3 regions of the Pseudomonas abietaniphila genome follow, and region 2 is predicted to be linked to each of the others. Evidence: riboswitches for the same ligand, from Rfam matches in the RefSeq annotation. Region 2 holds a riboswitch; each other region holds the start of a gene.

Region 1 (10,144 bases), 140 kb from region 2:
TGGATCGATGCGCACCCGCTTGACGACGCTCGACTGCCCGTGCAACGGGTTCGCGCCCAGGTCGAAATGGCCGTCGAACAGGTGTGTCGCCATGTCGGCCGTGCGCTGGGCGCGACGCCGTTCTGCCGCGATCCGCATTTTGCGCGCCTGGCCGTGGACCTGCCGGTGTTCATCCGGCAAAGCCACGCGGAACGGGATCTGGCGCAATTGGGTCAACTCCTGACCCACAGCACAACCGAGGATTGGTCGTTATGAGTCAGACAGCCCCTTTTGGCGTCAGCGGCACACCGTTGAGCGAATGGCGCAACAGCGTGGCGCTGAGCGGCGTTCGCCCCATCGATATTGACGAGTTGGTCCCACCGGGAGCGCGACTGGTGGTGCTGGCCCCTCACCCCGACGACGAGGTGCTGGCCTGTGGCGGACTGCTCGCAGCCATGGCCAACCGGCAGGAAGACGTGCAGTTGATTTCCGTGACCGATGGCGAGGGCAGCCACCCGGACTCCGCGCAATGGCCTCGATCGCGCCTGCGTACCGAACGGCGTCGGGAAAGCGAACGGGCCGTCACCGCCCTTGGCTTCGATCTGCCGCGACTCGCCTGGCAGAGGCTGGGGATGAGCGACGGTCAGGTCGCCGACCGCGCTGACGCCTTGATCGCGCTGCTCACCGAGGATTTGCGCCCGACCGACGTGGTCGTCACTACGTGGCGACACGACGGCCACTGTGACCATGAGGCCGTCGGTCACTGTGCTGCGCAGGCCGTCGCGAACACGGGCGCCACCTTGCTGGAGATTCCGGTATGGGCCTGGCATTGGGCCGAACCCAACGACCCGCGGATTCCCTGGCAGCAAGCGCGCAAATTCATGCTCAGCGACGCGCAATTGCAACGCAAGCGCCGGGCAATCAACGCCCACGCCAGCCAGTTACACGATGATGTCAGCACCGGCGCCGCGCCCGTGCTTGACACCGACACCCTGGAGCGACTGCTTCAACCTTTCGAATTGGTGTTCCTGTGAGCCTGCCTGCCGACTATTTCGACGAACTGTTCGCCGACAGCGATGACCCGTGGGCCTTTCGCACCCGCTGGTACGAACAGCGTAAACGCGACCTCACCCTTGCTGCCCTGCCTCGTCAGCGCTACGCGCGCGTGTTCGAGCCGGGGTGTGCGAACGGCGAATTAAGCCTGCGTCTGGCGCAGCGCTGCGACCAGTTGCTGTGTATGGACATGAGCACCCGCGCGGTCGAGTTGGCGCGTGCGCGGCTGCGCCAGTACGAAGGCGCGCAGGTCGTCGAGGGATGCCTGCCGGGCGACTGGCCCGAGGGTCAGTTTGATCTGATCGTCATCAGCGAATGGGCGTATTACCTGGAGCCTGCATTGTTCGTCGAGGTCATCGAACGCCTTGCCGCCTCGTTGACACCGGACGGGGCGGTGCTGGCGTGCCACTGGTTGCATCCGATCGACGGCTGTCCCATGCACGGTGCGGACGCTCACGCCCTGCTCACCCGACACCTGCCGCTGATGCGCACGCTGCGGCACGAAGAAACGGATTTTCTGCTGGAGATGTGGAGCCATCACACGGGCGGCATTGATCTCTCGGAAAAGGTTTGCCAGTAACGCGCCGACACGTCTGTAAGCACCGTGCCATCAGGCCGTTGGTCTGGTAGGCGCGTAATTATTTAAACCAACTGCCGCTTGTTCCATCCCACATAGTGCGGGCCACATGACTCGCCCTTCTCATAACAAGAGGTACGTAATCATGGCTAACACCGGAAAATCGAACCCTGGCAACTTCGCCAACGATCGCCAGAAAGCCTCCGACGCAGGCAAAAAAGGCGGCCAGGCTTCAGGTGGCAGCAATGTCGCAGACGACCGTCAAAAAACGTCAGACGTGAAACGCGATGACGCGAGCAAAAAAGGTGGCTCGATGCCACAAGGTGGCGCAGGCCGCAAATCCTGATTAGCTGCTGATCAGAGAACCGAGCGAGGGCGAGAGCTCTCGCTCTTTTGTTTCCAGTATCGGCTTACCGCTGTTTTCCTCCCTCACGCGTCCGGATCGATCAACGGCACCGTGGCGTCTCGGTCAAACTGCGACCCAGGGTCTTCATTGCCCGGATCGTTATCAACGTCCACCTCTACTCCCTCTTCCGCCGGATGAATGGCACGTTGAGGCGCTGTGTCCGGGTCTTTCGGTGAATGGGTATGCATGGCAGGTTCCTCATGTTCAGGTGGGTCAGTCACGACCCGGTTCAACAGGTTCAGCTTAGCTTCCGCTGACGGTCCAGTGGACCGCGTCCTCGGGAAATTGCAGTTGCTCGACACGATGGGCAATCCCACAGCCCAGCGAGTCCTCGGCACGAATGACCTTCTCCTCCGCCGACAGGCATCGACCGATGTCCAGCGGGTGCGCTGCGCCCTCGGTTTCGCTCAGGTAAATGTTCACGTAACGCTGCAGGTCGTTGTCGAGACTGCGCAGGTATTCGCGCATGCGTGAATGATCGACGGAGCTCTGGCTGAAGTACCAGGTCATCGGGTGAATCAGGAATCGCGAATGCGGGCAGGCGATGCGCTCCTCGGCGGCAAGGTAGATGACGATGCCCATGGATTCGATATTGCCGCTGTTCAGCGCGCGGATCGGCACCTTAAGAGACTTCAGAAAGTTATAGATCGTGAACCCCAGCGCCGTACTACCGCCGGCGGTGGACAGGTTCAACAACAGGCCGGTCGCGCCCTTGCCAAGGGCCTCCAGGCAACGATCGCGGAAATGCTCGGTGCTGGTCTGATCGACCCCACAATGGAAATGGATGATGTGCTCGCTCATCTACTGCCCTCCCATTCCGGATAATCGCTGCGGCCTGAAACGTTGGAAGCCCCACCGCCGGGAAAAGTTGCATGGTGCGTCCCAGGGTGCAAACCGGCGTTCGATGGATTCCACCGCATCAGCCGCTGTCCGCCAGAACTCCTGCTTCAATCAACGATCAGTAAACAACACCGGGCGCTCGCTGCACAGCGTACACCCGGACCTCCATGACGCCAGACAGGACACCTCAATGAGTCTGCACGACAAGATCATCGGCCGCCTCGGCTTTGGCGCCGCGCCACTGGGCAACATGTTTCGCGACATCAGCGAAGATGAGGCGGCTGCCACCGTGCACGCTGCCTGGGACCAGGGCATTCGCTATTTCGACACCGCACCGATCTACGGGGCTGGCTTGTCCGAACAGCGACTGGGCAAGGCACTGGCGCACCTGCCGCGCGACCAGTACACCCTCAGCACGAAAATTGGTCGGCTGATCTCCGACGAACTGGACCCGGACGCGCGCAGCGGCCCATTCAGCGACGGGTTGAAAAACAAGATCGTGACCGACTATTCGGCCGATGCCACCCTGCGCTCTATTGCGGCCAGTCTCGAACGGCTGAACACCGACCGGCTGGACATCGTGTTCGTGCATGACGTGGCGCAGGACGCTCACGGCGACGAATGGATCGAGCATTTCAACATTGCTCGCAAAGGCGCCTTCCGCACCCTCACGCGTTTGCGCGAAGAAGGCGTGATCAAGGCCTGGGGACTGGGCGTGAACCGGGTCGAACCCTGCGAACTGACCCTGGACCTCACCGAAGCGCAGCCTGACGGCTTCCTGCTGGCCGGGCGCTATTCGTTGCTGGACCACGACCAGCCTTTGCAGCGTCTGTTTGCCAAAGCCCGTGAGCACAACGCCGAATTCGTCATCGGCGGCCCCTACAGTTCCGGCGTGTTGGTGGGCGGCAAGCATTTCGAGTATCAGGAGGCGCCGCAAGCGATGCTCGACAAGGTCGCGCACATTCAGGAAATCGCCCGGCAGTACCAGGTCGATATCAAATCGGCGGCGTTGCAATTCGTGCTCGCCAACCCGCTGGTTGCTGCCGTGATTCCCGGTGCCAGCCGGCCTTCACGCCTCATCGAAGACGTCACCGCGCTTCACGCCCCGGTGCCGGATGGCTTCTGGCAAGCGATGCGGGATCAGGGGTTCATCGCCGCACAAGCGCCGGTGCCCGCTAAACCCTGAATGCAATCGGGCGGTTGATGCTGGCCAGAGGCCGTGGAAGGCAAGCCTGCCTCTTGCGTCCTCTGGACGGCCCCTGAATCACGTGACCGTTCAAGGCAGTGCCTGCCCCTTCTGCAACCTTCTCGTTGACTCATCTGTCATTTCCGATAGTCTTGCCTGCGCACTGTATACAAAAACAAATACAAATAGCGCCGGAGATTGTTGAACATGCCAGTAGACAACACCCTGGATTCAGCCCTTGCCACACAGGCCGCGACCGTCGATCATCCGGCGCTCAGTCCCCGTCTGTACAACCCTGATCTTGCGCCCAGCAAGACTGAAGGCCGAACATGGGGTGGATACAGTATCTTTGCCCTGTGGACCAATGATGTACACAATCTCGCCAATTACTCGTTCGCCATTGGCCTCTATGCATTGGGCCTTGGTGGCTGGCAGATCATGCTGTCTCTGGCCATCGGCGCAGCGTTGGTGTACCTCTGCATGAACCTGACCGGCGACATGGGCCAGAAGACCGGCGTACCTTTCCCCGTAGTCAGCCGGATCAGCTTCGGCATATTCGGCGCACGCATTCCTGCGCTGATCCGCGCGGTGATCGCCATCGCGTGGTTCGGCATTCAGACTTACCTGGCCTCTGTCGTCCTAAGGGTTCTGCTCACTGCCCTGGACCCGGCGCTCGCCGACTACGATCACGATGCCTGGCTCGGCCTTTCAACCCTGGGCTGGCTGTGCTTTGTCAGCATCTGGGCCGTGCAATTCGTGATTCTTGCGTACGGCATGGAGATGGTTCGCCGTTATGAAGCCTTCGCCGGTCCCGTGATCCTGCTCACCGTCGCCAGCCTCGCCATCTGGATGTTCACCCAGGCCAACGGTCAGATCGCCTGGTCAACGAAAACGCCACTGGAAGGCGCTCAGATGTGGCGCAGTATCTTCGCGGGCAGCGCGTTGTGGCTGGCGATTTACGGCACGCTGATCCTTAACTTCTGCGATTTCTCGCGCTCGGCCCCCTGCAAGAAAACCATTCGCAAAGGCAATTTTTGGGGGCTGCCCGTCAACGTGCTGTTGTTCGCGTTCATCACCGTGATCCTCTGCGGCGCCCAGTTCTCCATCAACGGCCAGATCATCCAGAGCCCGACGGACATCATCAAGAGCATTCCGAGCACCTTTTTCCTGGTGTTGGGTTGCCTGGCGTTTCTCATCGTCACCGTGGCGGTGAACATCATGGCCAACTTTGTTGCACCCGCCTTCGTGCTCAGCAGTCTGGCGCCACGCTACCTGACCTTCCGCCGAGCCGGGATGCTCAGCGCAACGGTGGCGGTGCTGATCCTGCCGTGGAACCTCTACAACAGCCCGCTGGTGATTGTGTATTTCCTGTCGGGCCTGGGCGCCCTGCTCGGCCCGTTGTACGGCGTGATCACCGCCGATTATTGGCTGCTGCGCAAAGGACGGGTTAACGTGCCACAGCTTTACACCGAAGATCCGGCCGGCGCCTACCACTACTCGCGCGGGGTCAACCTGCGTGCCGTCTGGGCGTTTATCCCGGCGGCAATCATTTCCACGATTACCGCGCTGGTCCCGGCCTTCGATTCGGTGTCGCCGTTTTCCTGGCTGATGGGCGCTGCCATTGGCGCGGCGCTTTACCTGTTGCTGGCCGACCGGCGCAACACATTCAAAGACGTCAGTGGCCAGGCCATTGCCGTGCAAAGCACCCAGCATTGATCGCAAGCGAGAGTCGTCCCCCCATGCGTATTTTGATCGTCAACGTGAACACCACCGAATCGATGACCCAGACCATCGCCGAGCAGGCCCGCAGCGTTGCGTCTCCCGGCACGGAAATCATCGGGCTGACCCCGCGCTTCGGTGCGGAGTCGGTGGAAGGCAACTTCGAAAGCTACCTGGCGGCCATCGCGGTGATGGACCGGGTACTGTCCTACGACGAACCCTACGATGCGGTGATTCAGGCTGGCTATGGCGAGCACGGCCGCGAAGGTCTGCAGGAGCTGCTGGAAGTACCCGTGGTGGACATTACCGAGGCGGCCGCAAGCCTGGCGATGCTGTTGGGCCACAAGTACTCGGTGGTGACCACGCTGGATCGGGCGGTGCCGTTGATCGAGGACCGGCTGAAACTGGCGGGCGTCTACGAGCGTTGCGCCTCGGTGCGCGCCAGCGGCATGAGCGTGCTGGAACTGGAGGAAAAACCGGACCGCGCGCTGGAAGCCATCGCCGAGCAGGCCGTTGAAGCCGTCACCCGAGATAAAGCGGAAGTGATCTGCCTGGGCTGCGGAGGAATGGCCGGCCTTGATCAGATGATTCGCGACCGCGCCGGTGTTCCGGTGGTTGATGGCGTGACAGCGGCCGTGGCACTGGCCGAATCGCTGGTACGTCTGGGCCTCAAGACCTCGAAGGTCCGCACCTACGCCACGCCGCGGCCGAAGAGCGTCGTTGGCTGGCCGTTTCGTCTGCAGAATTGAAGCGTCGGTGAGCGATAGACCGGCGGTGCATTCGCCTCATGCCAGCGAATCGTTTAGTATCCCCGCCGCCGGTTTCCACTCGGAATTAATAGGGAATCCACGGGCCCTGCTCTGCCAGGCTCAAACGGAACTGTCCCCGCAACTGTAGGCGCTGAGCCCTGCTTCAAGAATGCCACTGGGTCAAACCGGGAAGGCTGAAGCCGGGCGAGGACGCGCCAGTCAGGAGACCTGCCGGCAAGCGTCAATCATTCACCGGCGGGGTGTCCGGGAAGGACACCCGTGCGCGTCTTTTTCGCGATCTGCACTTGCCCTGTCTTTTCAGCGGCGAGCCGGGATGTGCTTTCCAGTGCCTGCCCTTTCGGCCAACAGGTTTACTGGAGATCCCCGCTCATGTCGCTGCGCCGCCTTTGGTTGTTGCTCGCCAGTCTGACGCTGTCTAGCCCGCTCCTCGCTGAGTCAACGCATTACCCGCTGACGGTCGACAACTGCGGCGTACCGCTGACATTCGCCCAGGCACCGCAAAAAACCGTGACCATCGGCCAGGCCGCAACGGAAATGCTTTACGCACTGGGGCTCAGCCAACAGGTGATCGGCACGTCGTTGTGGTTCAACGACGTACTGCCTCAATTCAAGGACGCCAACAATACGATTGATCGCCTGGCCGACAACGCACCCAGCTTCGAGTCGGTGGTTGGCAAACGCCCGGATTTCGTCCCGGTTCAGTTCGAATGGATGGTCGGACCTCAAGGCGCAGTCGGTACCCGGCAACAGTTTCACGACCTGAACATCCCGACCTACATCCTGCCGTCCGACTGTGAGGGCAAGAACAACCGGGTGGGCGCGGACGGCACGCGCCTGGCGGCCTTCAACGTCGAGACGCTGTACAAGACCCTGGCTCAACTGGCGCTGATCTTCTACGTACAGGATCGCGGACAACAGCTGATCGCCGGCTATCAGGCGCGTCTGGCCAAGGCCGTTGAACAGGCGAAAAACCATGGCAGCCACGACGTTTCGGCGGTGTTCTGGTTTTCCAGCCCTGACCTCGACACTGACCCTTTTGTCGCCGGCCGCAAGGGCATCCCCAATTTCATGCTCGACACGCTGGGCATGCGCAATGTCATCGATTCCGATGAAGAGTGGCCCACCGTTGGCTGGGAAACCATCGCCAAGGCCAATCCGACGATTCTGGTGATCGCTCGCATGGACCGCCGGCGCTTCCCGGCCGACGATCATGAAAAGAAACTGGCGTTTCTCAAATCCGATCCGGTGACGCGCAACATGGACGCGGTGAAGCACAATCGCATCGTGATCATGGACGCCAGCGCAATGGAATCCAGCGTGAGGCTGTTCGACGGTATCGAGCAGCTCGGCGCTGCCGTTCAAAGCGCCACCTCTGCGCCATGAACCGCATGAGTGTGTGTCGATGGCTGGGCCACGGCCTGTGGGTCAGCGCCGTACTGGCGCTGGCAATCATGGCGGGCGTTGCGATCGGCGAGACGTCGATCAGCCTGCCTGTCATCGCTCAGGTGTTGGCGAACAAGCTGTGGGCGGCCGGTTACCGGGTGGACCTCATCGACGAAGGCATTGTCTGGAACTACCGCCTGACCCGCGCCATTGTCGCGGCGGCTTGTGGTGCGGGGCTGGCAATTTCCGGCGTCGTCTTGCAGTCGCTGCTGCGCAACCCGCTGGCCGACCCTTATCTGCTGGGCATATCGGCGGGCGCCTCCACAGGGGCCGTCCTAGTGGCGGTCATCGGTCTGGGCGCCGGGGCAGTCTCCCTGTCGACCGGCGCCTTTGTCGGCGCGATTGCCGCCTTTGCCCTGGTGGCCTTGCTTGCCCGCGCCTCTCGCGGCGAGACGGCGGCCGGCCAGATCATTCTGGCGGGGATCGCCGGCTCACAGTTATTCAACGCCCTCACGTCCTTTCTGATCACCCGCTCAGCCAACGCCGAGCAGGCGCGCGGCATCATGTTCTGGCTGCTCGGCAACCTCAGCGGCGTGCGCTGGTCGTCGGTGAGCCTGGCGGTGCCCGTGGTGTTGCTCGGGCTGGCGGTCTGTCTGTGGCATCGCCGCTCACTGGATGCGTTCACCTTTGGCGCCGACTCGGCGGCGTCACTGGGGATCCCCGTGCGCCGGGTTCAGGCCACGCTCATCGCGACCACTGCACTGATTACCGCGGTCATGGTGTCCATCGTCGGTTCGATCGGGTTTGTCGGGCTGGTCGTCCCGCACGCCGTTCGCATGATCGCGGGCGTGCGCCATGCCCGTTTGCTGCCGCTCAGTGCGCTGAGCGGCGCACTGTTCATGATCGCCGCTGACGCACTGTCCCGCACCGTGATCAAGGGACAAGTACTGCCCATCGGCGTGATCACCGCACTGGTCGGTGCCCCGGTGTTTGCCCTGATCTTGATCCGTGGGAGCCGCCTCCGATGAACGCTGCCAACCCGATTCACGCGGCCAGCCGTGGGGGTATGCCTCTGCTCAATGCAGTCAACGTGAGCTACGCGGTCAAAGGCGCTCAACTGCTCAAGGGCGTCAGCCTGGCGATTCAGCCGGGTGAAAACCTCGGTGTCATCGGCCCCAACGGATCTGGCAAATCGACCCTGCTCAAGCTGCTGGCCGGGCTGAAAACGCCGACCCAGGGCGACGTGCTATTGCGGGGCAAATCCCTGTCGACCCTGCGCCGAAGGGACATCGCACAATGCCTGGCGGTGGTCGAACAGCACGCGCAAACCAGCGACCACCTGACGTTGCAGCAGGCCGTGGAACTGGGTCGGACGCCCTGGCTGTCAGCGCTCGCCCCCTGGACCGATGTCGACCGGCACATCGTTGATCAAGCCATGGCCGACGTGAACCTGGAGCACTTGAAACACCGCGCATGGCATTCGCTCTCGGGAGGCGAACGGCAACGGGCGCATATCGCCCGGGCGCTGGCGCAACGGCCACAGATTTTACTGCTGGACGAACCGACCAATCACTTGGATATCCAGCAACAGTTGTCGATCCTCGGGCGGGTTCATCAATTACCCGTCACCACTGTCATCGCCCTTCATGACCTCAATCAGGCGCTGGACTGCGACCGTCTGGCGGTCCTTGACGGAGGGCGTCTGGTGGCCTTGGGTTCACCCTTCGAGGTGCTGACGCCGGAACGCCTGTACACGACGTTCGGCGTCACGGGGCATTGGCTGACCGATCCGGTCGACGGCGCGAAGCTGTTGCGCCTGCGCACGGTCTCAGACTGCGCTCCCTAACTCCCCAATCGGGCCGCCCGCGCGATGGCGGTCTCACGACCGCCACCGCTGCACCGCCGACAAACCGCGTGGCTACACGGTGGCCTCATCGCTGCGCATGGCCCCTCGTCGGTCTTCGAAGAAGGCTTTGTCCCCGGCAATCCGCGAAGATGCTTTTGGCACGGCCGCGTCGTCGTTGCCCGCCGCGTCGATGAACCAGTAGCAATGACGCACCGCCCGGGTGATCGCGACATACGCCAGGCGCAACACCTCGTCCTTCTGCGCGTTGTCGAAGGCTTCAAGGTCGCCCTCCTTGCCCAGCCCGGCCATCTGGTAGACCTGATTCTTGTACGGTGACTGGGTCAGGTGCTGGCAGTCGCCGAGCAGGAACACCGCGTCAGCCTGC
Region 2 (10,144 bases):
AACGACAGGGCCGAATACGGCACGTCCACTTCCAGCATGTCGGTGATCGGCTTGCCCATGTCCAGCACGTCGAGCATGGCGAAGGCTTCGGCCTGCGCTTCGATCAACTGCGCAAAACGGTAAAGCACGGCCATCCGGTCCCTCGGCGCCAGGCGGGACCAACTGCCGGACTTGAACGCGCGACGGGCGGACTTGACCGCCGCGTCGACGTCCTCCGCCCGGCTGCGCGGCGCCGTGCCGTGAACCTTGCCCGTCGCCGGATTGACGACCTCGAAGGTGGCGCCGCTCAGCGCATCACAGTATTCGCCGTCGATGAAGTTGCTGATGCGGTAGTCGAACTGGCTCAAGCGCTGTTGCCAGTCGGCGGCGCTGCGTTGCGACAGTGTCTGGTAGATCGTGGTCATGAACACACCCTGCAAGAACGGAAAATGAAAAGATCTGCGGTTCAAACCGGCGTGGCGGAAAATGCCCGGGCCACGCCCGGCGCCACGCTCAGGTAAATGCCATCGCCCGGACGCAACGCCTCGTTGTGTTGGGCATTGCCATCGCGCGGCAGGTCGAGGGTCAGGGCATCGACACCCGGCACGCTGACCTGAATACGCAACGAGCGCCCGTGAAACAGGGTTTGCACCACCGTGGCCTGGGTCATCGAGGCATCGGTCTGAGTCGGTCGTGCTTCAACGCGCAAGTCTTCAGGTCGTAACGAGACCGTGACCCGATCCCCGGAACGCAACGGCTGATCACTGCGCGCCATCATCTGCATTGCCCCGACCCTCACCCTGAACAAAGGGCTGTCGGTGCCTGTCACCTCGCCGGGCAGCAGGTTGCTCGCGCCAATGAAACCGGCGACGAAAGGGGTGGCCGGTTGATCGTAGAGCGCGGCGGGACCGGCCACCTGCTCGATACGGCCGTTGCGCATGACCGCGATGCGGTCGGAAATCGACAGCGCTTCGGTCTGGTCATGGGTGACCATCACGAAGGTCGTCCCCAGTTGGGATTGCAGGCGCTTGAGCTCGACTTGCATGTGTTGCCGCAGGTGCGCGTCGAGCGCGGACAACGGTTCGTCCAGCAGCAACACCCGAGGCCTGCAAACCAGAGCGCGGGCCATCGCAATGCGTTGTTGTTGCCCGCCGGACAAATCCTGAACCCGCGCCTTGGCCTTGTCCGCCAGCCCCACGAGTTCAAGCATGTCGCGAATACGCGTGCGCGCCTCACCCGTGCCGACGCCCGCCAGACTCAAGCCGAAGCCGACGTTGTCGCTCACATTGAGGTGCGGAAACAGCGCATAGTCCTGAAACACCGTGTTCACCGGGCGCCCGTACGGCGGCGCGTCGGTGAGGTCCTGTCCATCGATGAAAATCGTCCCCGACGTCGGCCCTTCGAACCCGGCGATCAGGCGCAGGGTGGTGGTCTTGCCACAACCCGACGGCCCCAAGAGGCTGATGAACTCGCCGCTGGCAATATCCAGATCGATGTTGTCGACGCTGAGAATGCTCTCGGTATAGCGCTTGCTGACGCCTCTGAGGCTGACCACGCTGGTGTCTGTCACGAGCGAATTCCTCGTTCAAAAAGTGGACTGGATTCCGTTGCGCGATCCGCTTCTGCCCAACGGACGCGAGCAAGCGTGCTTCTATATGCCTTCGGCCAGAATCACGCGCGCTATCAACCGCCCGCCTTGACCCGCTCGAACAGCTTGGCCAACTCGTCGTTGCTCGGAATCGGCTTGGTCAACACGGTGTCACGCAGCATGGTTTCCGGGTCATTGGGCAGCGAAAGCTCTTCGAGCTTGGCGGCCGGAACCTGTTTGAAAGCGGCCTCGCTCGCGCTGCCGTAGCCGTACTCATTGATCAGGCTCGCCCCGGAATCGGGGTTCATGCGTGCATTGATGAAGTCGTATGCCAGGTCCACATGCTTGGCGTCCTTGAGCATCACCATGCCGCAGACCCAGGTCAGCATGCCTTCCTTGGGCTTCATGAACGCCACCGGCACGTTCTGTTTCTTCAATGCCGTGGCCGAAGCATTCCAGGCCATGGCCGCGACCAGTTCCCCGCTCGCCAGGCTCTGCTCAACCGAGGTCATGTCGGTGGTGTAAGACGACATCAGCGGTCGTTGCTGGCGCAGCATCGCACCGACTTTCTCCAGCTGTTTGTCATCCATCTTCTTGAACGGGTCGACCCCTGCCAGCAATGCGGCCACCAGCGGCGTATCGTGCACCGCATCGATGGTCGCCATCTTGCCGGCGTAGGGCGACGCGGAGTCGAAGAACATTTTCCACGTCGCTTCGGGGTTCTTCACCAGGTCGGTGCGGTACAGAATCGAGGTGTTACCCCAGTCCCACGGTACCATCCAGACCTTGCCGTCGGCGTCGACGATCCCCGGCAGCTTCTGCAGGACCGGGAAGATCTGGTCCCAGTTTTTCAAGCGCTTGGGGTCAAGCGGCTGAATCAGCCCGGCTTGTTTCCAGCGGTCCAGTTTGTCGTAGCACGGGTGCGCGAGGTCCGGATGGAAGCCCGCGCGCGCCTTGGACAGTGCGTCGTCGTCATCGCCGAACACCGAAATATCGACCTGCCCTGCATGGGCTTTTTCGAAGTCGCCGTGAAACTGCGGCAACTCGTACCCCGACCAGGTGAAATAGGTGAGCTTGCCGCTGTCGGCGGCCTGTGCGCCCTGCTGCAACAACGTGACGCCAAGAGCAAACGCACTCAGCCCCATTACCCAGGAGCGTGAATCAGTCATGCGGATTTTCATGAGACCTCCGAGCTATTTCATTATGGAATTGGCAGAGGAACGGGTGCCGCGACGCCGCAGGTGCTCGGCCAGCGCAGCCAGAATCACGGAGACCACGAGGATCACCGTGCCGAGCGCCATCACGCTCGGCAGTTGCTTGGGAAAACGCAGTTGGCTCCAGATGTAGATCGGCAAGGTGGGTTCGGTGCCGACCAGAAAAAACGCGACGATGAACTCGTCGAACGAGGTGATGAACGCCAGCATGAAGGCCGACAACAGGCCCGGCAGCGCCAGCGGCAGGGCGACCCGGCGGAACGTCGTCCACTCGTCCGCGCCCAGGTCCATGGCCGCGTCCTCCAGGCTGCGCGGAAAAGCAGCGAACCGGCTGCGCATCACCACCACCGTGGTCGGCAGGCAGAAACACACGTGGCCGACCACGATGGCGCCCAACGAAGGTCCCGGCCCGATCAGGTTGACTCCCACCAGCAACGCAATGCCCAACACCACGCCCGGCAACAAAATGGGCAGCCGCGCCAGCAAAGAGATGCCGCGCGCCAGCGGCGAACTGCGACGCAGGTCCGCGTAGGCGATCAGGCACCCGGCAGCGGTGGCAATCGCGGCCGCCAAGCTTGCGACCATCAGGCTGTTCAATGCCGCATTGCGCAGCCGTGGATCGTCCATCAGGCTCTGGTACCACTGCAGGGTGAAGCCTTTGAGCGGAAAGGCCGGTGCGATGGAATCATTGAACGAGAAGACCGGAATCAGCAGCGTCGGCAGGTACAGGAACACCAGGTAAGCGGCCACATAGACCACCAGCCAGTGACGCGTCAGGTAGCGGTTCATGTGCGCGTACTCCAGCGGGTGATGATCCAGCGCGCCGCCACCACGACGATTGCAATCGCGATCATGCTGATCACGGCCAGCGCGGCGCCGGCGGGCCAGTCGTTGGCCTTGCCGAACTGCGCCTGAATCAGGGTGCCAATCATCGAGCTGTTGGGGCCGCCGACCAGCGCCGGAGTGACGTAGTCGCCCACCGTGGGCACGAACACCACCAGTGCCGCCGAGAGAATGCCCGGCACAGACAACGGCAACACCACCCGGAAGAACCCTTGATGGGGCTTGGCGCCCAGGTCAGCCGCTGCTTCGAACAGGTTCTTCGGCAGGCCTTGCAGGCAGATGTACAACGGCAGGACGGCGAACGCCGCGTAAGCGTGGGCGAGCGTGACCACCACGGTCGAAGGCGTATTGAGCAGGCCATTGAGGGGCGCATCGATCATCCCCAACTGCATCAATGCCGAATTGAGCACGCCGTTATAGGCAAGGACGATTTTCCAGGCGAACACCCGCAACAGGTAACTGGTCCAGAACGGCAGGGTCACCAGAAACAACAGCAGGTGGCGCCAGCGACCGGCGCGAAACGCGAGGAAGTACGCCACTGGAAATGCCAGCACCACAGTCGCGACGGTGACGATGGCCGAAAGCACGATCGAGCGCAGCAAGACCAGCCGCGTCAGCGGATCGGTCAGTGCCGACCACAGGTTGTCGAGACTGAAGGCTGAGCCAATGATCTGCCCGTCGTTCACCCGCACGCTCATGTACAGCAACAACCCCAGCGCGAACAGAATCAAGGTGCAGGTGATCAACCCGCCCGGAAGGTTGAGCCAGGCGTCGAACACCTTGGCGCGAGAGCGGCGTGGGGGTTGAGTCGCGGGCACTGTCATCTCTGCACCGACCTCTGCGTGTGTTCGGCTCATCGCTTCCCTCCCCTGACCCGACGTTCGAACAGGTCCTGAAAACGCATGACGTTCGCCGCCACCCGGGCCACGTTGCGATGCAAGGGCGCGGCGGGCATGGCCTTGAACGGCGTGACCGGATAGGCGCTCTCTTCGGGTGGCAAGCCGTTGACCAAGTCAGCAACCAGTCCGCCCATACGAGTCGCCATGGCCACGCCACGTCCGTAGTAGCCCAAGGCGACAGTCAAACCCGGCTCGGGCTGGCTGAGCATAGGGATACTGGCGGCGGGCACCGCGACACGACCGCACCAGCAGTGCGTGATAGGTACATTTTCCAGCATCGGGTAAATGTCCAGCATTTCTGCCCGTACACGTGCCACATCGCCGCCGTTCAACGCGTCGCGAAAGGCACCTCGGGTGCCGAGCACGAAGCGGCCGTCGTCGGTTCTTCGAAAATAGCGCAGCACACGGAAGGTGTCGGAAACCGGCAACCCGCCCGGCAGCACCTGGTCGAGCAACGCAGCGGACAACGGCGCCGTGGCCGCTTGCAGGCTCCACAACGTGACGTAGGTGTGCGGCAACGCCGGCAGCAATGGCGAAGAGTAGGCGTTGGTCGCAATGACCACCTGTTCTGCACGGATCTCACCGCTAGCGGTAGTGACGGTCCATCCGCCTTCGCCACGTCGCAGCTGCAACGCCGCGCAGTGTTCGAAAATCTTCACCCCGCGCGATCTGGCTGCCGCGGCCAGCCCCTGGACATACTGATAAGGCTGCAGCTGCCCCGCCCGTCGATCCAGCAGCGCGCCTTTATAAATAGACGTGCCCAACAGCCGAGTGGTCTGCGCTTGATCGAGTACCTGCACGTCGCCGCCACGCGACTGCCACTGAACGGCGCGATTCAACAGGTTGTCCAGCGCCGCGTCGTGATGGGCCGCCTGGATCCAGCCGTCCTGACGCGCGCCGCATTCAATGCCCAAACGCTTGATCAGATCGAACACATGTTGGGCTGCACCGCCCACCAGATCGGTGAGCGCGGCGCCCTTCGACTGCCCGAACCGCTGCTCCAGTTCATCGGGATTCAGCTTGAGTCCGGGAATCACCTGCCCGCCGTTACGGCCCGAAGCCCCCTCACCGATGTTCAGTGCGTCAAGCACCACCACGTCGCCGTCAATCGCCGACAGTTCAAGCGCAGTGGACAGCCCGGTGTACCCCGCACCAATCACCACACAACGCGCACGGGACGGGAGCCTGGCGACGAAGGCCGGCATGGGTGACTGAACCTGCCAAAGGCAACTGAAGAGATCGACTGATGCTTTCAAGATTCACCTGTATCGATAATCGATATAAGTCTATTTATATTCGATATCGTCAGGCGCGCAAGTGCCCTCTTCCCGGCACGTCGTTTCCGGGGCAAATGCGTCGTTAAAGGCCTTTAAAGCTATCGATATTCGATAGATCGTCCCCCAAGAGAGGCAATGGGTTCAGCCTGTAACCGGCCCGATGCCCTCACGCGCCACGCCATCCCGATTGACTGAGGCACCACACCGTGGTCTCCTACACGCCTTGTTACGGGTGCCCTTCACAGGGTGAAACGGGAAACCGGTGCGCGCAGACCTCAAGGTGTGTGCAAGTCCGGCGCTGCCCCCGCAACGGTAAGCGAGTGAAGAGTCAGATCCACTGTGTCGGTAGCGATATGGGAAGGCGATTCTTGAAGGCATGTGGCAGTTGCACGTGTCCCTCGCAAGCCCGGAGACCGGCCCGACAACGACACATAACGAACCCGCGGTGGGCGGGCGCTGTTGAGTTCATGGCCGACGCTCGTCCGCCGTGTCCCTTGCGCCTTCCCGTCCGCTGACATCTCAGAGGGAAGCGCCATGTCGATCAGTACCACCAGCCAGACATCCAGCCACATCACTACTCAGACCCAACGCCTGACCGCCGCCATCAGCGCGATGATCCTTGGCGCGTGCCTGGTTTACTTCGCCGGTTTCTCGCACCTGGACGCCGTGCACAACGCTGCGCACGACACCCGTCACAGCGCCGCCTTCCCTTGCCATTGAGACCTCTCGCCATGTTCAAGCGAATCGCTCAAACGGCGGGTTTCACGGGTCTGCTCGCTGCCCTGCTGCTGACCCTGCTGCAAAGCTTCTGGGTCGCCCCCTTGATCCACGAAGCTGAAACCTATGAGAAAGCCCCTGCCGCCGAACAGCACGCGCATGCTGAAGGCGCCATGGCCGCTCATGTCCACGACGACGAGGCCTGGGAGCCGGAAGATGGCTGGCAGCGCGTAGTGTCCACGGCGGGCGGGAACCTGGTGGTTGCCGTGGGTTTCGCATTGATGCTGGTAGCGCTTTACACCTTGCGCACGCCGGCCACCGCTCGCCAGGGCGCGCTCTGGGGACTGGCCGGTTTTGCCGTGTTCGTCCTCGCGCCAACCCTGGGCTTGCCCCCTGAGTTGCCGGGCACAGCGGCCGCAGACCTGACTCAGCGGCAAATCTGGTGGGCGAGCACCGCCGCCTCCACGGCAGTAGGTCTGGCGCTGATCGTGTTCGCTCGTCACTGGCTATTGAAAGTGCTGGGGGCCGTGATCCTGGTGATTCCACACGTCGTTGGCGCACCTCAGCCGGAAGTCCACTCGGCACTGGCGCCGCAAGCGCTGGAGGCACAGTTCAAGATCGCCTCGTTGCTGACCAACGCGGTGTTCTGGATTGCGATGGGCCTGATCAGCGCCTGGCTGTTTCGCCGCAGCGCCGCGCAATCAGCTCACGCGAGCCTGAACCACGCCGTATGAGTGAACCCGACAACCGGCCGATACGCGTGATCGGCCTGGGCTGCCAGCGTGGCTGCCCCGCGTCGGTGCTGCTGGGGCTGATTGAAGTCTGCCTGATGGAACACAAGCTGACGTTGAACGACGTCACCGCCCTCGCCTCCATCGACCGCAAATCGGACGAGGTGGGACTGCTGGAACTGGCGGAACAACTCCAGTTGCCGCTCGGGTTTTTCAGCGCAGAGGAGCTGGCGGTTTTCGAGCCGCACCTGAGCCACCGCTCACAGATCGCTTTCGACCACACCGGCTGTTATGGCGTGGCAGAAAGCGCGGCGCTGGCGATGGCTTCGCGGTTAAACGGCCCACCCGTGAAGTTGGTGATCGAACGACGCAACAGTTCCCAAGCGACCTTCGCATTGGCTTCCACGTTGTAATGCCATTTCCCTGTGGGAGCGAATTCATTCGCGAATCGGAATTTCAGGCGCCGAATGTGCAGATGCCTGGACGATTTTTCGCGAATGAATTCGCTCCCACAGAAATCGTGCCTGCCCCGAGTGCAGAAGTACAAGAGTGAGTAATCTGGAGACCCCATGACCGTTTTCTTCATCGGCGCAGGCCCCGGCGATCCGGACCTGATCACCGTCAAAGGCCAGCGTCTGATCCGCACCTGTCCGGTCATCATCTACGCCGGTTCGCTGGTCCCGGAGGCCGTGCTGGAAGGCCATCAGGCGGTTCAGGTGACGAACAGTGCGGAGTTGCATCTGGAGCAGATCATCACCCTGATGAAATCTGCTCATGCAAACGGCCAGGATGTGGCGCGCGTGCACTCCGGCGACCCGAGCTTGTACGGCGCGATTGGCGAGCAGATTCGTTGCCTGCGTGAGTTGGGCATCCCCTTCGAAATCATCCCCGGCGTCACCGCCACCGCCGCTTGCGCCGCGCTGCTGGGCACCGAACTGACGCTGCCCGATATTTCTCAAAGCGTGATTCTGACCCGTTACGGCGACAAGACGGCGATGCCGGAAGGCGAAGCGCTGGGCGACCTCGCGCGGCACAAGGCGACCATGGCGATTCATCTGGGGGTCAGTAATCTCGGAAAGATCGTCGCCGAGCTAACGCCGCACTACGGGTCGGATTGCCCGATCGCCGTGGTTCATCGCGCCAGCTGGCCTGATCAGGATTGGGTGACCGGCACGCTGGCTGATATCGAACAAAAGGTGCAGGAGAAGGGTTTCAGGCGTACGGCGCTGATTCTGGTGGGGCGTGTGCTGGGAAATGAGGTGTTCAGCGAGTCATCGCTGTATCGCGCCGGGCATGCGCATGTGTTCAGGCCTTAAAACGCGCGCATGACTGACACGATGCGCCTACACAGAATATGTACCCAACAAAAAGCCCCGAACCAGTCGAGGCTTTTTGTGCAGCAGAATCACTCAGTAGTAAGCGTTTTCTTTCTGAGTGTGGTCAGTCACGTCACGCACACCGGACAGCTCAGGAATGCGTTCCAGCAACGTGCGCTCGATGCCTTCCTTGAGCGTCACGTCAGCCTGACCGCAACCCTGGCAACCACCACCGAACTGCAACACGGCGATGTTGGCCTCGTCTTCTTCGACGACGTCGATCAGGGTGACCTGACCGCCGTGGCTCGCCAGACCCGGGTTGATCTCGGTCTGCAGGTAGTAATTGATGCGCTCGTTGATCGGGCTGTCGGCATTGACCATCGGCACTTTAGCGTTTGGCGCCTTGATGGTCAGTTGGCCACCCATGCGGTCGGTGGCATAGTCGACCACCGCGTCATCCAGAAACGCTTCGCTGAACGAATCGATCCAGGCCGTGAAGCTCTTCAGGCCAATGGCCTTGTCTTCCGGCTTTTCTTCGCCTGGCTTGCAGTAAGCAATGCAGGTTTCAGCGTATTGGGTGCCAGGCTGGGTAATAAACACGCGGATGCCGATGCCGGGGGTGTTCTGCTTTTCCAGCAGATCGGCCAGGTAATCGTGGGCGGCATCGGTAATAGTAATAGCGGTCATGAAAATTCCTCGCAGACGTGGGGCGGAGTTTACGCCATTCCACGGCAACTGACAAAGTCCTAGTATTTCGCTCAGGTAATTTTGTCGAGACCGGTGGCGAGACGCCAGCTGTCAGGGAACGGCCACTTCCTTGACCGCCCTTCTGCTGTCCAGCCAGCCTTTCATCCGACGGTACAATCCCTTCTCGATCCACTCGTAGCTCAGCCAGGCGCCAAGGGCGATCACCGGGATGCACACGGCGAATGCCACGTATGGATTGACACCATACCGCTGAGCGGCCAGCCAGCCACCGTACAACACCAGCACATGCAGCAGGTACACCGAATAGGAACAATCACCCATGGTTTTCAGCAGGCGACTGCCGCGCATGTACGGTTCCAGCGAAATGCACGCTACGACGATCACCGCGCTGGGCAGGCCCCAATTGACGATGCGCAGGTCTGGCGGAAGCTGCTTGATCGTCAGCAACGCACCGCCGATGGCCAGCAACGGCAGCCACAGCCGTTCAGAGATCCAGCCGCGGCGGTAGATTACCCCGATCCCGATGCCCAGCAGGAATTCATAAACGATATCGTTGGCATAGAAACGGCTGATCAACCCTGAACGCCCGAGCACATCGGTCACCGCGAACAACGCGGCGGCAACGATCAACGGGCGCAGGCGCTGCTGGAACAGGAATACCATCGAGAACAGGACATAGAACAGCATTTCGTAATTCAGCGTCCAGCCCACATTCAACGTCGGGTACAGCCCATACCCACCGGGGTTCTCGGACGGGATGAACATCAGCGAAAGGATGAAGCTCTGCCAGTCCACGACCTGGTGCGGCAGCAAGGGGTGCGCGACGACCACCAATAACCCCATCACCACGGTGTAGAGCCAATAAGCGGGGA
Region 3 (10,144 bases), 2.2 Mb from region 2:
CATCTCATGCTCGTCGACGTTGCCTTTTTCCTGCAGCCAGTCGAACACGGCCGGGCGCGTCCAGCTGGCCACGTCGACCACCGCTTGTGCGCCTTCAGGCAGGACGCGCGGGATGTTGTCCAGCAGACCGCCGCCAGTGATGTGGGCCATGGCCTTGACCGCGCCCGTGTCCTTGATCAGCTTGAGCAGTTGCTTGACGTAGATGCGGGTCGGCGCCATCAGCAGGTCGGTCAGTGGTTTGCCGTCCAGCTGGATGGTTTCGATGTCGGCACCGGAGACTTCGATGATCTTGCGGATCAGCGAGTAGCCGTTGGAGTGCGGACCGGAAGAGGGCAGGGCGATCAGGGCGTCGCCCGCCACGACTTTCGAGCCGTCGATGATTTCGGATTTTTCCACGACGCCGACGCAGAAGCCGGCCAGGTCGTAGTCTTCGCCTTCGTACATGCCTGGCATTTCAGCGGTTTCGCCGCCGACCAGCGAGCAACCGGCCAGTTCGCAGCCCGCGCCAATACCGGTCACGACCTGAGCGGCGGTGTCGACGTTCAGTTTGCCGGTGGCGTAGTAGTCCAGGAAGAACAGCGGCTCAGCGCCGCAGACCACCAGATCGTTGACGCACATGGCGACCAGGTCGATGCCGATGCTGTCGTGCTTGTTCAGGTTCAGCGCCAGACGCAGCTTGGTGCCAACGCCGTCAGTGCCGGACACCAGGACAGGCTGCTTGTAGCCGGCCGGGATTTCGCACAGAGCGCCGAAGCCCCCCAGGCCGCCCATCACTTCCGGGCGCTTGGTGCGCTTGGCGACGCTCTTGATGCGTTCGACCAATGCTTCACCGGCGTCGATGTCTACACCGGCGTCTTTGTAGCTCAGGGAGGGTTGCTTGCTCATTATCCAGGCCTTTAGGGGGGATTCGGGGTAACGACCGAGTTGGAACGGCGCGGGGCCATGTCATCGCCGGTCTGCGAAGGCGCGCGATTTTATCAGGGTTGGGCCAAAGCGGCCATCCTTGGGCCGACGGGCAGGGCCATCATGAAGAAAAAATAACGCGCCTGTTCAGGGTTTCGCCGTTCGTCGGCAGCTATAAAAGGTGTAACTTCATCGCCAGAGTGAGCGATTTGTGCCGCCGTGCGGTCTGAGTCGAGCCAGTCACATTTATGCAGCTATTAATACGCTTCGTTTGGGAATCTTCTATGCGCCTGAAAAACTGCCTGTTCGTAGGCTGTCTGTCCCTCATGAGTCTGCCGGCCCTGGCCGAAACGGTGAACAACCTCTATCAGGTGCGCGAGCCCGTCAGCGGACAGACCCCGGACGAGAAAACCCGGGCGACGCAGGCCGCGCTTGAAACGCTGGTCGGTCGTCTGACCGGTGACCCGAAGGCCGCTCAAGGTCCGGGCCTTGCTGCAGTGCGCAAGGATCCACAGCAAATCATCAGTCAGTACGGTTATGACGCAGGGCCGCCCGAGTCGCTGCAGGTGGATTTCGACCCGGCGAGCACCGATCGCGCCTTGCGTCAGGCAGGGTTGTCGCTCTGGGGCTCCAACCGCCCGGTGATCATGGCGTGGTGGCTGAACGATGCAACCGACGGTGCGAACCTGGTCGGCGACGGTCAGGCTTCGGCCGAGCCGCTGCGCCGAGCCGCGCAGCACCGTGGCTTGCCTCTGCGTCTGCCTCTGGCTGATCTGGGTGAGCAAGGGATCGGCAACGCCAAGACCCTGGATGGCAATGACGTCACTGCGCTGAAGCAAGCGTCCGAGCGTTATGGCTCCGATGCGATTCTGGCCGTTCATGCGCAGGAAAACGGCGGGCAATGGCAGGGTAAATGGCACTTGTGGCTGGGCGACAAGATGGAGCAAGGCAGTGCGACCGGCGCCAGTTCGGCTGAGCTTGCCGATGCCGTCCTGCTGTCCGTGAGTCAGCGTCTGGCGCCACGGTTTGTGGTCAAGCCGGGGGCGTCGTCGAGCATGGCGCTGGAAGTTCAGGGCATGAACCTGGAGCGTTACGCTCAACTGGGTCGCTTGCTGGAGCCTTTCGGGGGTCGTTTGAAATCAGTGGACGCGGACCGTGTGGTGTTCGATGTGAGCGGCAGTCCGGATCAGCTACGTTCGCAATTGTCGCTGGCCAAGTTGCAGGAAGTGCCGGCCGGTGAAGTCGCCAGTGCGCCGGTCGACGCCGGACAAGTGCCTGCTCCGGGCGTTGCGCCAGGCACGGCTCCCGCGCCTGCGCCGCAACAACCTGCTGCACAGACACTGCACTTCCGCTGGTGAATGTGTTCATAGCGACGTTGCACGAAGCCAATCATCCTGGGTTAAGGGGCAGTAATGACTGATACGCGTCGTTGGTTCTGGCTGGGCGGAGTCATTCTGCTGTGCCTGTTCGTCTGGTTGCTGCACGCCATCCTGACGCCGTTTCTGGTGGCGCTGTTGCTGGCGTACATGGGCGATCCCCTGGCGGATCGGCTGGAAAAACTGAAGATGTCGCGCACGCTCAGCGTGGTGACGGTGTTTGTCCTGTTCACGCTGATCTTCATGGGCTTGCTGCTGGTACTGGTGCCGATGCTCGCCAAGCAGTTGTATCGCTTGTACGAACTGGCGCCGCAGATTCTCGACTGGTTGCAGCACACGGCATTGCCTTGGACGCAGGCCAAGCTGGGGCTGGCGGACGGGTTCTGGAAGTTTGACAAGGTCAAGGCGGCGATTTCCGAGCACATGGGCCAGACCGGCGATATCGTTGGCATCGTGCTGGCGCAAGCCACGACGTCCACGCTGGCGCTGATCGGCTGGTTGACCAACCTGGTGCTGATTCCGGTGGTCTGCTTCTACTTGCTGCGCGACTGGGACGTGATGATGGCGAAGGTGCGCAGCCTGTTGCCGCGTCATCAAGAGAAGAAGATCGTTGCACTGGCCGACGAGTGTCACGAAGTGCTCGGCGCGTTCATTCGCGGACAGTTGCTGGTGATGGTGGCGCTGGGTGTGATCTATGCGGCGGGTCTGATGCTGGTCGGCCTTGAGTTGGGGCTGCTGATCGGGGTCATCGCGGGACTGGCGGCGATCGTGCCGTACATGGGCTTCGTGATCGGCATCGGCTCGGCCATTCTGGCGGGCTTCTTTCAGTTTGGCGGCGACCTGTATCCGATGCTGGGTATTGTGGCGGTGTTCATGGTCGGTCAGGCGCTGGAAGGCATGGTGCTGACACCGCTGCTGGTCGGCGATCGCATCGGACTGCATCCGGTGGCGGTGATCTTCGCGATTCTGGCCGGCGGCGAGCTGTTCGGCTTCACCGGCATCTTGCTGGCGCTGCCAGTGGCGGCGGTGATCATGGTGCTGGTGCGTCACGTCCATGACCTTTACAAGGACTCGGACATTTATGGCGGGATGGAAGACCCGGATCTGTAAATAGCCGAGTGAGCGCTCAAGACCTTTGTGGGAGCACGATCACTCCCACAGGTTTTTGGGTCCGGCTGGTCAGAGAGCGTGGCCTTGTCTTCACTATTTAACGCCTTTCTTTTACCGGTAATCCGCGGCCTGGCCCGGTGTAGACGCAACCCTTTGATTTTGCAGGTGGTCTGGCGCATTGTGCGCCCCGGCTTGCGGGTATAAACTTTGCACACTTTACACAGAGGCCCCTTGGCGGTTTGTCACCGAACCGTTCAGCCAGCATGAAACCAGTTCAGCTGCCCCTGAGTGTGCGTCTGCGTGATGACGCCACCTTCATCAATTACTATCCAGGCGCCAATGCCGCTGCACTCGGCTATGTCGAGCGGCTGTGCGAAGCCGAGGCCGGCTGGACCGAAAGCCTGATCTATCTGTGGGGCAAGCAGGGAGTGGGGCGCACGCACCTTCTCCAGGCGGCGTGTCTGCGTTTCGAGCAGATGGGCGAGCCTGCCGTTTATTTGCCCATGGCCGAAGTCATCGATGAAGGCGTCGAGCTGTTCGATCACCTGGAACAGTACGAACTGGTCTGTCTGGACGACTTGCAGGCGGTGGTCGGCAAGCCGGAATGGGAAGAAGCCCTGTTTCACCTGTTCAACCGACTGCGTGACAGCGGTCGTCGCTTGCTCATTGCAGCGTCCTGTTCGCCTCGCGAGCTGCCGGTCAAGCTGGCCGACCTGAAATCGCGACTCACCATGGCGCTGGTATTCCAGATGCGCCTGCTCTCCGACGAAGAAAAACTCCGTGCCCTGCAATTGCGCGCCTCGCGCCGCGGATTGCACCTGACCGACGAGGTCGGTCATTTCATCTTGACCCGTGGCAAACGCAGCATGAGCGCACTGTTCGATCTGCTGGAGCAGCTTGATCAGGCGTCGCTTCAGGCACAGCGCAAGCTGACCATCCCCTTCCTTAAAGAAACGCTGGGTTGGTAGTGGGGAGCGGCCAGTGAAGCAGTCTGTCGTCGACCCCGCCCTGGTGCGGCAGACGGCAGCGGCCCTGCGCCACGCCAACCGCATTCTGATCATCACCGGCGCAGGCCTGTCTGCTGATTCCGGATTGCCGACGTACCGTGGCGTCGGCGGCCTCTATAACGGTCATACCGACGACGGACTGCCCATTGAAATGGCGTTGTCCGGTCCGATGCTGCGTCGCGATCCTGCGCTGTGCTGGAAATACATTGCACAGTTAGGCAGCGCTTGCCTGGGCGGACAGCCCAATGCGGCGCATTATGCGATCGCCGAATTGCAACGGCGCAAGCCTGAGTGCTGGGTGTTGACGCAGAACGTGGACGGCTACCATCGCGCGGCAGGCAGTCCGCCAGAACGGCTGATCGAGATTCACGGGCAACTGGCGCCGCTCTACTGCCAGTCGTGTGGCGCTGAAGATCCGCAGTTGAGCGAACATCTGCAACGGCCGCTGCCGCCGTTATGCGCACGCTGCCACGGCGTATTGCGACCGCCGGTCGTCTTGTTCGAAGAGATGCTGCCAGAGCTGGCATTGAACGTGCTGTATGAGGAAATGGCGAAAGGCTTTGACGCTGTGCTCAGCATCGGAACCACCGCCGGCTTCCCCTATATCCACGAGCCGATGCTGCGCACGCGGGTCGCGGGAGGCTTTACCGCCGAGATAAATCCATCGTCGACAGATCACTCCATTCACATGGACGCGTTCCTGAGGTGTAGAGCCTTAGATGTGATGGAGGACCTGGTAAGTCACATTTGATTCGATTGAATTTGCAAATGATGACGATAGAAGGCATAGTCTCGGCTTCTTTACACCTTAGCCACGGTCGTGCCCATGCTAAATCGCTTCGCACCCCTCGTGCCTCTCGCACTCGTTTCGCTGCTGTTCGGCTGCGCGGCCCAGATGCCAGCGTCGCAACAGCAGTCGCAGAACCCTCAGTTCAAGGATTCTGTCACCGCGCAAACCGCTGCCAAACGCGCTGATTATTCGGCTTCCGTACTGGATGACGAAATCGCCACCGAAGACGAACTGGCTCAGTTTGCTGACAACAAGCCCTACCAGTTACCGGTACTGGCAGACAGCATCCTGGAACGTGGCAAGTCGTTGATAGGTACCCGCTATCGTTTCGGCGGCACGTCGACCACGTCCGGTTTTGATTGCAGCGGTTTCATCGGTTACCTGTTCCGTGAAGAGGCTGGCATGAGCCTGCCGCGTTCTTCCCGCGAAATGATCAACATCGACGCACCTCTGGTCAAGCGTAACGACCTCAAGCCGGGCGATCTGCTGTTCTTCAGCACCGCAGGCCGCGGTCGCGTCAGCCATGCCGGCATCTACCTGGGCGATGATCAGTTCATCCACTCCAGCAGCCGTCGCAGCGGTGGCGTTCGTGTCGACAGTCTCGACGACGCTTACTGGGCCCGTACGTTCATCGAAGCCAAGCGCGCGCTGGCCATGGCACCTTCCAAGGTTCCGGAAACCACAACCGCGATGACCTCGACTACACTCAAGCGCCAACACCGTTAATACCGGGCGTGCAACCGGGGAAACCCTGATTGCACGCAGTCCCAGCTCCCGGCAGAGTAAGCCGCATCCCGCAAAGGTTGTTGTGTTTATGTCGTTTACGGTTCGCCTGGTTGTTGCTTCACTGGCTGTATTGCTGGCCGCCTGTTCCAGCACTCCACCGCCAGCCCCTCCCAAGGTCGTTTCCAGGCCTGTGGTATCCGCTCCTTCTCAATTTTCCTCTCCGGTCGCGGATGACGTGCTTTTGCGTGCCATCGGGCTGGTCGGCACACCCTATCGCTGGGGCGGCAATACGCCGGATTCGGGGTTTGATTGCAGTGGTCTGATCGGTTACGTGTATCAGGGCGCAGCGGGCATTACGCTGCCGCGCTCGACCCGCGACATGATCAACCTGCGTGGTCCTGACATCGATCGCAGCCAGTTGCAGACCGGGGATCTGGTGTTCTTCGCCACGGGTGGCGGGTCGAACGTCAGTCATGCCGGGATCTATGTGGGAGAAGGGCGCTTCGTGCATGCGCCGGCCACGGGTGGCACTGTCAAACTCGACAGTCTGGACAAGCCGTATTGGCAGAAGGCCTGGCTGAATGCCAAGCGTGTGATTACGCCGTCGAATCTGGCGCGGCAGTAAATCTCAGGTTTGCTGATCGTTCCCACGCTCCGCGTGGTAACGCAGGGGCTGGCGCTCTGCGTCAACGTCGACGCGGAGCGTCCTGGCAGGCATTCCCACGCAGAGCGTTGGAACGATCCTGGATCTCAACCTCCGCAAGAACAGGTTTGGCCCAAGTGGCGCTCCCACACCTGGAATGAGCCACGCAGACCCGCTCTCGGCTCATGGCGCTGAGTTCGACGCCTGCACCGTCCGTGCCGCCGTCACGCGCCAGATCTTGTTGCCGACGTCATCGGCCACCAACACCCCGCCTTTGTTGTCATTCACCACGCCCACCGGGCGACCTTGCGCTTTTTCGTCGGGGGAGAGGAAGCCGGTCAACAGGTCAACCGGCGTTCCGCTTGGCTTGCCGTCCTTGAAGGGCACGAAAAGCACCTTGTAGCCACTGTGAGGTTTGCGGTTCCACGAGCCGTGCTGGCCGACGAACAAGCCTTCGTTGAACGGTGCCGGCAACGACTTGCCGTCCGCGAAGGCCAGGCCCAGCGAGGCGGTGTGGGGACCTACCGCAAAGTCAGGCGCAATGGCCTTCTGCACGAGTTCCGGATTCTGTGGCGAAACCCGAATGTCCACGTGCTGGCCGTAATAACTGAAGGGCCAGCCATAGAAAGCACCATCCTGAACGGAGGTTACGTAGTCGGGCACCAGATCGCTGCCGATCTCGTCTCGCTCGTTGACGGCGGTCCATAACTTGCCGGTGCGCGGGTCCCAATCCATGCCGTTGGGATTGCGCAGGCCTGAGGCGAAGATGCGGTGGTTGCCGGTGGCAGCGTCCACTTCCCATATTGCTGCGCGGCCTTCTTCCGCGTCGAGGCCGTTTTCACCGACATTGCTGTTTGAGCCCACCGTGACGTACAGCTTGCTGCCGTCTTTGCTGGCGATGACGTTCTTGGTCCAGTGATGATTGATCGTGCCGCCCGGCAAGTCCGTGACTTTCAGCGGTTCGCCCTTGATCGATGTCTCGCCCGGTTCGTAGTTGAAGCGCAACAGGCGGTCAGTGTCGGCGACATAAAAGTTGTTGCCGACCAGGGTCATGCCAAACGGCGAATTGAGGTGATCGATGAACACGGTGCGGGTTTCGGCGACGCCGTCGTGATCTTTGTCACGCAGCAGCGTAATGCGGTTGGCGCTGGGAACGCCTGCGCCCGCCCGTCCCATGACTTTTTTCATGACCCAGCCGCGAATGCCTTTGCCATCGTCAGGCTTGGGCGGCGCGTTGGTCTCCGCCACCAGTACGTCACCGTTGGGCAACACATACAGCCAACGAGGGTGATCGAGGTTCTCCGCGAACGCCGCGACTTGTGTGCCGGGTGCGGCGATGGGTTTTGCGCCCGCCGCCCAGCCAACAGCCGGGGCGATGTTCACGGTGGGGATAAGGGTCTTGTTCGGTTCGGGAAGCTTGGGTGACGGGCCGGTGCCGTCCGAAACCTGCAACCTGGATGACTCGCCGCAGGCCGCGAGCCCTCCGGCGACCAACAGTAAAACCACCATCTGGGGTCTGAGTTTGAACATGATCGATCTCCGCTTGCTCGCAGTGAGGCATCTGGCAGTCATGCAAAGGCATGTACAGGAATAGAGACGTGGCTGAGCGGTGGGTTCAACCGCTCGTTCAATTGCTGCATGGCGTGCCGCTTTGATTGACGCTCTGGAGTCAACCCTCTAACCTTCGCCGATTGTTTCAGGTGCCCGCGACCACGGTCGTTCAACAGGGTGAAACAGGGAAGCCGGTGCGCGCATTTCACGCTCAATCCCGGCGCTGCCTCCGCAACGGTAAATGAGTCAAGGTCACGCACGATGCCACTGTGTTCATGGAGCATGGGAAGGCGCGTGGCTTGTGTTTCAACTCATGAGTCCGGAGACCGGCCTGATCCATTCAAACAGCATCACGGAGGGCGATGCTCTGCGCAGGCTCGGGTTTTCAGCTCCCGGCGCCTGCTGTCAGTCTTTGCCTGTGCCTTCCGTTTGCCACACCTGCCCTCAAGCGGAGAGCTGAGATGAGCGAATCCCCTGAACGTGACGAACGCCACCTGGCGCGCATGCTGCGCAAAAAGGCGGTGATGGACGAGCGCATTGCCAGCGCCCCGAATGAATGCGGCCTGCTGCTGGTGTTGACCGGCAACGGCAAGGGCAAAAGCAGTTCCGCCTTCGGCATGCTGGCGCGAGCCATGGGCCACGGCATGCAGTGCGGCGTGGTGCAGTTCATCAAGGGCCGCAATGCCACGGGCGAAGAACTGTTCTTCCGCCGCTTCCCGGAACAGGTGCGCTATCACGTGATGGGCGAAGGCTTTACCTGGGAAACTCAGGATCGCCAGCGCGACATCGCCGCTGCCGAAGCCGCCTGGGCCGTCACGCAGCAACTGCTCAACGACCCGAGCATCGGTCTGGTGGTCCTCGATGAACTCAACATCGCCCTCAAGCACGGTTACCTCGATCTGGAGCGCGTGCTCAGCGATCTGCAGGCGCGCCCGCCCATGCAGCACGTTGTGATCACCGGGCGTGGCGCCAAGCAGGAGTTGATCGACCTGTCCGACACCGTGTCTGACATCGGCGTGGTGAAGCATGCATTCCAGGCCGGTATCAAGGCGCAGAAGGGCATCGAATTGTGAGTGAGCGTCAGCCTCGGCAATGCCCGGCGGTGTTGATCGCCGCGCCCGCGTCCGGTCAGGGCAAGACCACCGTCACCGCCGCGTTGGCACGCCTGCATCGCAATCAGGGTCGCAAGGTCCGTGTGTTCAAATGCGGGCCGGATTTTCTTGACCCGATGATTCTCGAACGCGCCAGCGGCAACCCGGTGTACCAACTGGACATGTGGATGGTGGGCGAGGACGAGAGCCGTCGTCTGCTGTGGGAAGCGGCCGCCGACGCTGACCTGATTCTCATTGAAGGGGTCATGGGGTTGTTTGACGGCACGCCGTCCAGCGCCGACCTGGCGAGGCATTTTGGCGTGCCGGTCCTGGGCGTCATCGACGGCACGGCCATGGCGCAGACGTTTGGTGCACTCGCCTTGGGGTTGGCGCGTTATCAACCGGATTTGCCGTTCGCCGGTGTGCTGGCCAACCGGGTCGGCACGGTGCGTCATGCCCAATTGCTCGAAGGCAGTCTGACCGAAGGCCTGCGTTGGTATGGCGCCCTGTCGCGGGAAACCGGTATCGAACTGCCGAGCCGCCATCTGGGCTTGGTGCAAGCCAGTGAACTGAACGATCTGGACGTGCGTCTGGACGCTGCCGCCGATGCGTTGGCCAGCACCTGCGATGCAACGCTGCCGCCGGCCGTGACATTCTCGGCGCCTGATTTCGTGCCGGCCGAGCCCTTGCTGGCGGGCGTGCGCATCGCCATCGCCCATGACGAAGCCTTCGCGTTCACCTATGGCGCGAGCCTGGATGTGCTGCGGGCGATGGGCGCTGAACTGTCGTTTTTTTCGCCGATTCGGGACACGCAGATCCCTGACGCGGACAGCCTGTATCTGCCTGGCGGATACCCCGAATTGCATCATGTGGCGCTCGGGCAGAACGTCTCGATGCTCAACGCGATTCGCGCTCATCACGCCGCAGGCAAGCCATTGCTCGCCGAG

The links. Region 2 has a riboswitch for cobalamin ahead of ABDX87_RS25890 (CbtB domain-containing protein). Riboswitches for the same ligand answer to the same signal wherever they lie in the genome.
Region 1: it holds a riboswitch for cobalamin, as region 2 does, so the genes downstream of both, ABDX87_RS26510 (ABC transporter substrate-binding protein) here and ABDX87_RS25890 (CbtB domain-containing protein) in region 2, are expected to answer to the same signal.
Region 3: it holds a riboswitch for cobalamin, as region 2 does, so the genes downstream of both, cobO (cob(I)yrinic acid a,c-diamide adenosyltransferase) here and ABDX87_RS25890 (CbtB domain-containing protein) in region 2, are expected to answer to the same signal.

Annotation. Positions count from the first base shown of each region.
Region 1 is NZ_CP155619.1:6,011,925-6,022,068, reverse strand. It holds gene ABDX87_RS26555 (acyl-CoA dehydrogenase family protein) at 1-255, shown strand, start outside; gene ABDX87_RS26550 (PIG-L deacetylase family protein) at 252-1,013, shown strand; gene ABDX87_RS26545 (SAM-dependent methyltransferase) at 1,010-1,612, shown strand; gene ABDX87_RS26540 (general stress protein) at 1,755-1,955, shown strand; gene ABDX87_RS26535 (hypothetical protein) at 2,039-2,203, opposite strand; gene ABDX87_RS26530 (ATP-dependent Clp protease proteolytic subunit) at 2,259-2,816, opposite strand; gene ABDX87_RS26525 (aldo/keto reductase) at 3,046-4,041, shown strand; gene ABDX87_RS26520 (NCS1 family nucleobase:cation symporter-1) at 4,249-5,757, shown strand; gene ABDX87_RS26515 (aspartate/glutamate racemase family protein) at 5,781-6,509, shown strand; cobalamin riboswitch at 6,562-6,759, shown strand; gene ABDX87_RS26510 (ABC transporter substrate-binding protein) at 6,900-7,913, shown strand; gene ABDX87_RS26505 (FecCD family ABC transporter permease) at 7,919-8,941, shown strand; gene ABDX87_RS26500 (ABC transporter ATP-binding protein) at 8,980-9,759, shown strand; gene ABDX87_RS26495 (UvrD-helicase domain-containing protein) at 9,832-10,144, opposite strand, start outside.
Region 2 is NZ_CP155619.1:5,868,908-5,879,051, reverse strand. It holds gene ABDX87_RS25920 (aldehyde dehydrogenase) at 1-404, opposite strand, end outside; gene ABDX87_RS25915 (ABC transporter ATP-binding protein) at 446-1,549, opposite strand; gene ABDX87_RS25910 (ABC transporter substrate-binding protein) at 1,663-2,736, opposite strand; gene ABDX87_RS25905 (ABC transporter permease) at 2,761-3,570, opposite strand; gene ABDX87_RS25900 (ABC transporter permease) at 3,567-4,481, opposite strand; gene ABDX87_RS25895 (NAD(P)/FAD-dependent oxidoreductase) at 4,478-5,728, opposite strand; cobalamin riboswitch at 6,014-6,236, shown strand; gene ABDX87_RS25890 (CbtB domain-containing protein) at 6,335-6,520, shown strand; gene ABDX87_RS25885 (CbtA family protein) at 6,532-7,251, shown strand; gene ABDX87_RS25880 (cobalamin biosynthesis protein) at 7,248-7,661, shown strand; gene cobM (precorrin-4 C(11)-methyltransferase) at 7,818-8,564, shown strand; gene nfuA (Fe-S biogenesis protein NfuA) at 8,658-9,251, opposite strand; gene ABDX87_RS25865 (acyltransferase family protein) at 9,363-10,144, opposite strand, start outside.
Region 3 is NZ_CP155619.1:1,469,814-1,479,957, reverse strand. It holds gene purM (phosphoribosylformylglycinamidine cyclo-ligase) at 1-885, opposite strand, end outside; gene ABDX87_RS06540 (DUF2066 domain-containing protein) at 1,188-2,261, shown strand; gene ABDX87_RS06535 (AI-2E family transporter) at 2,316-3,389, shown strand; gene hda (DnaA regulatory inactivator Hda) at 3,653-4,357, shown strand; gene ABDX87_RS06525 (NAD-dependent deacylase) at 4,371-5,147, shown strand; gene ABDX87_RS06520 (C40 family peptidase) at 5,223-5,912, shown strand; gene ABDX87_RS06515 (C40 family peptidase) at 6,001-6,537, shown strand; gene ABDX87_RS06510 (PQQ-dependent sugar dehydrogenase) at 6,739-8,085, opposite strand; cobalamin riboswitch at 8,237-8,455, shown strand; gene cobO (cob(I)yrinic acid a,c-diamide adenosyltransferase) at 8,568-9,179, shown strand; gene ABDX87_RS06500 (cobyrinate a,c-diamide synthase) at 9,176-10,144, shown strand, end outside.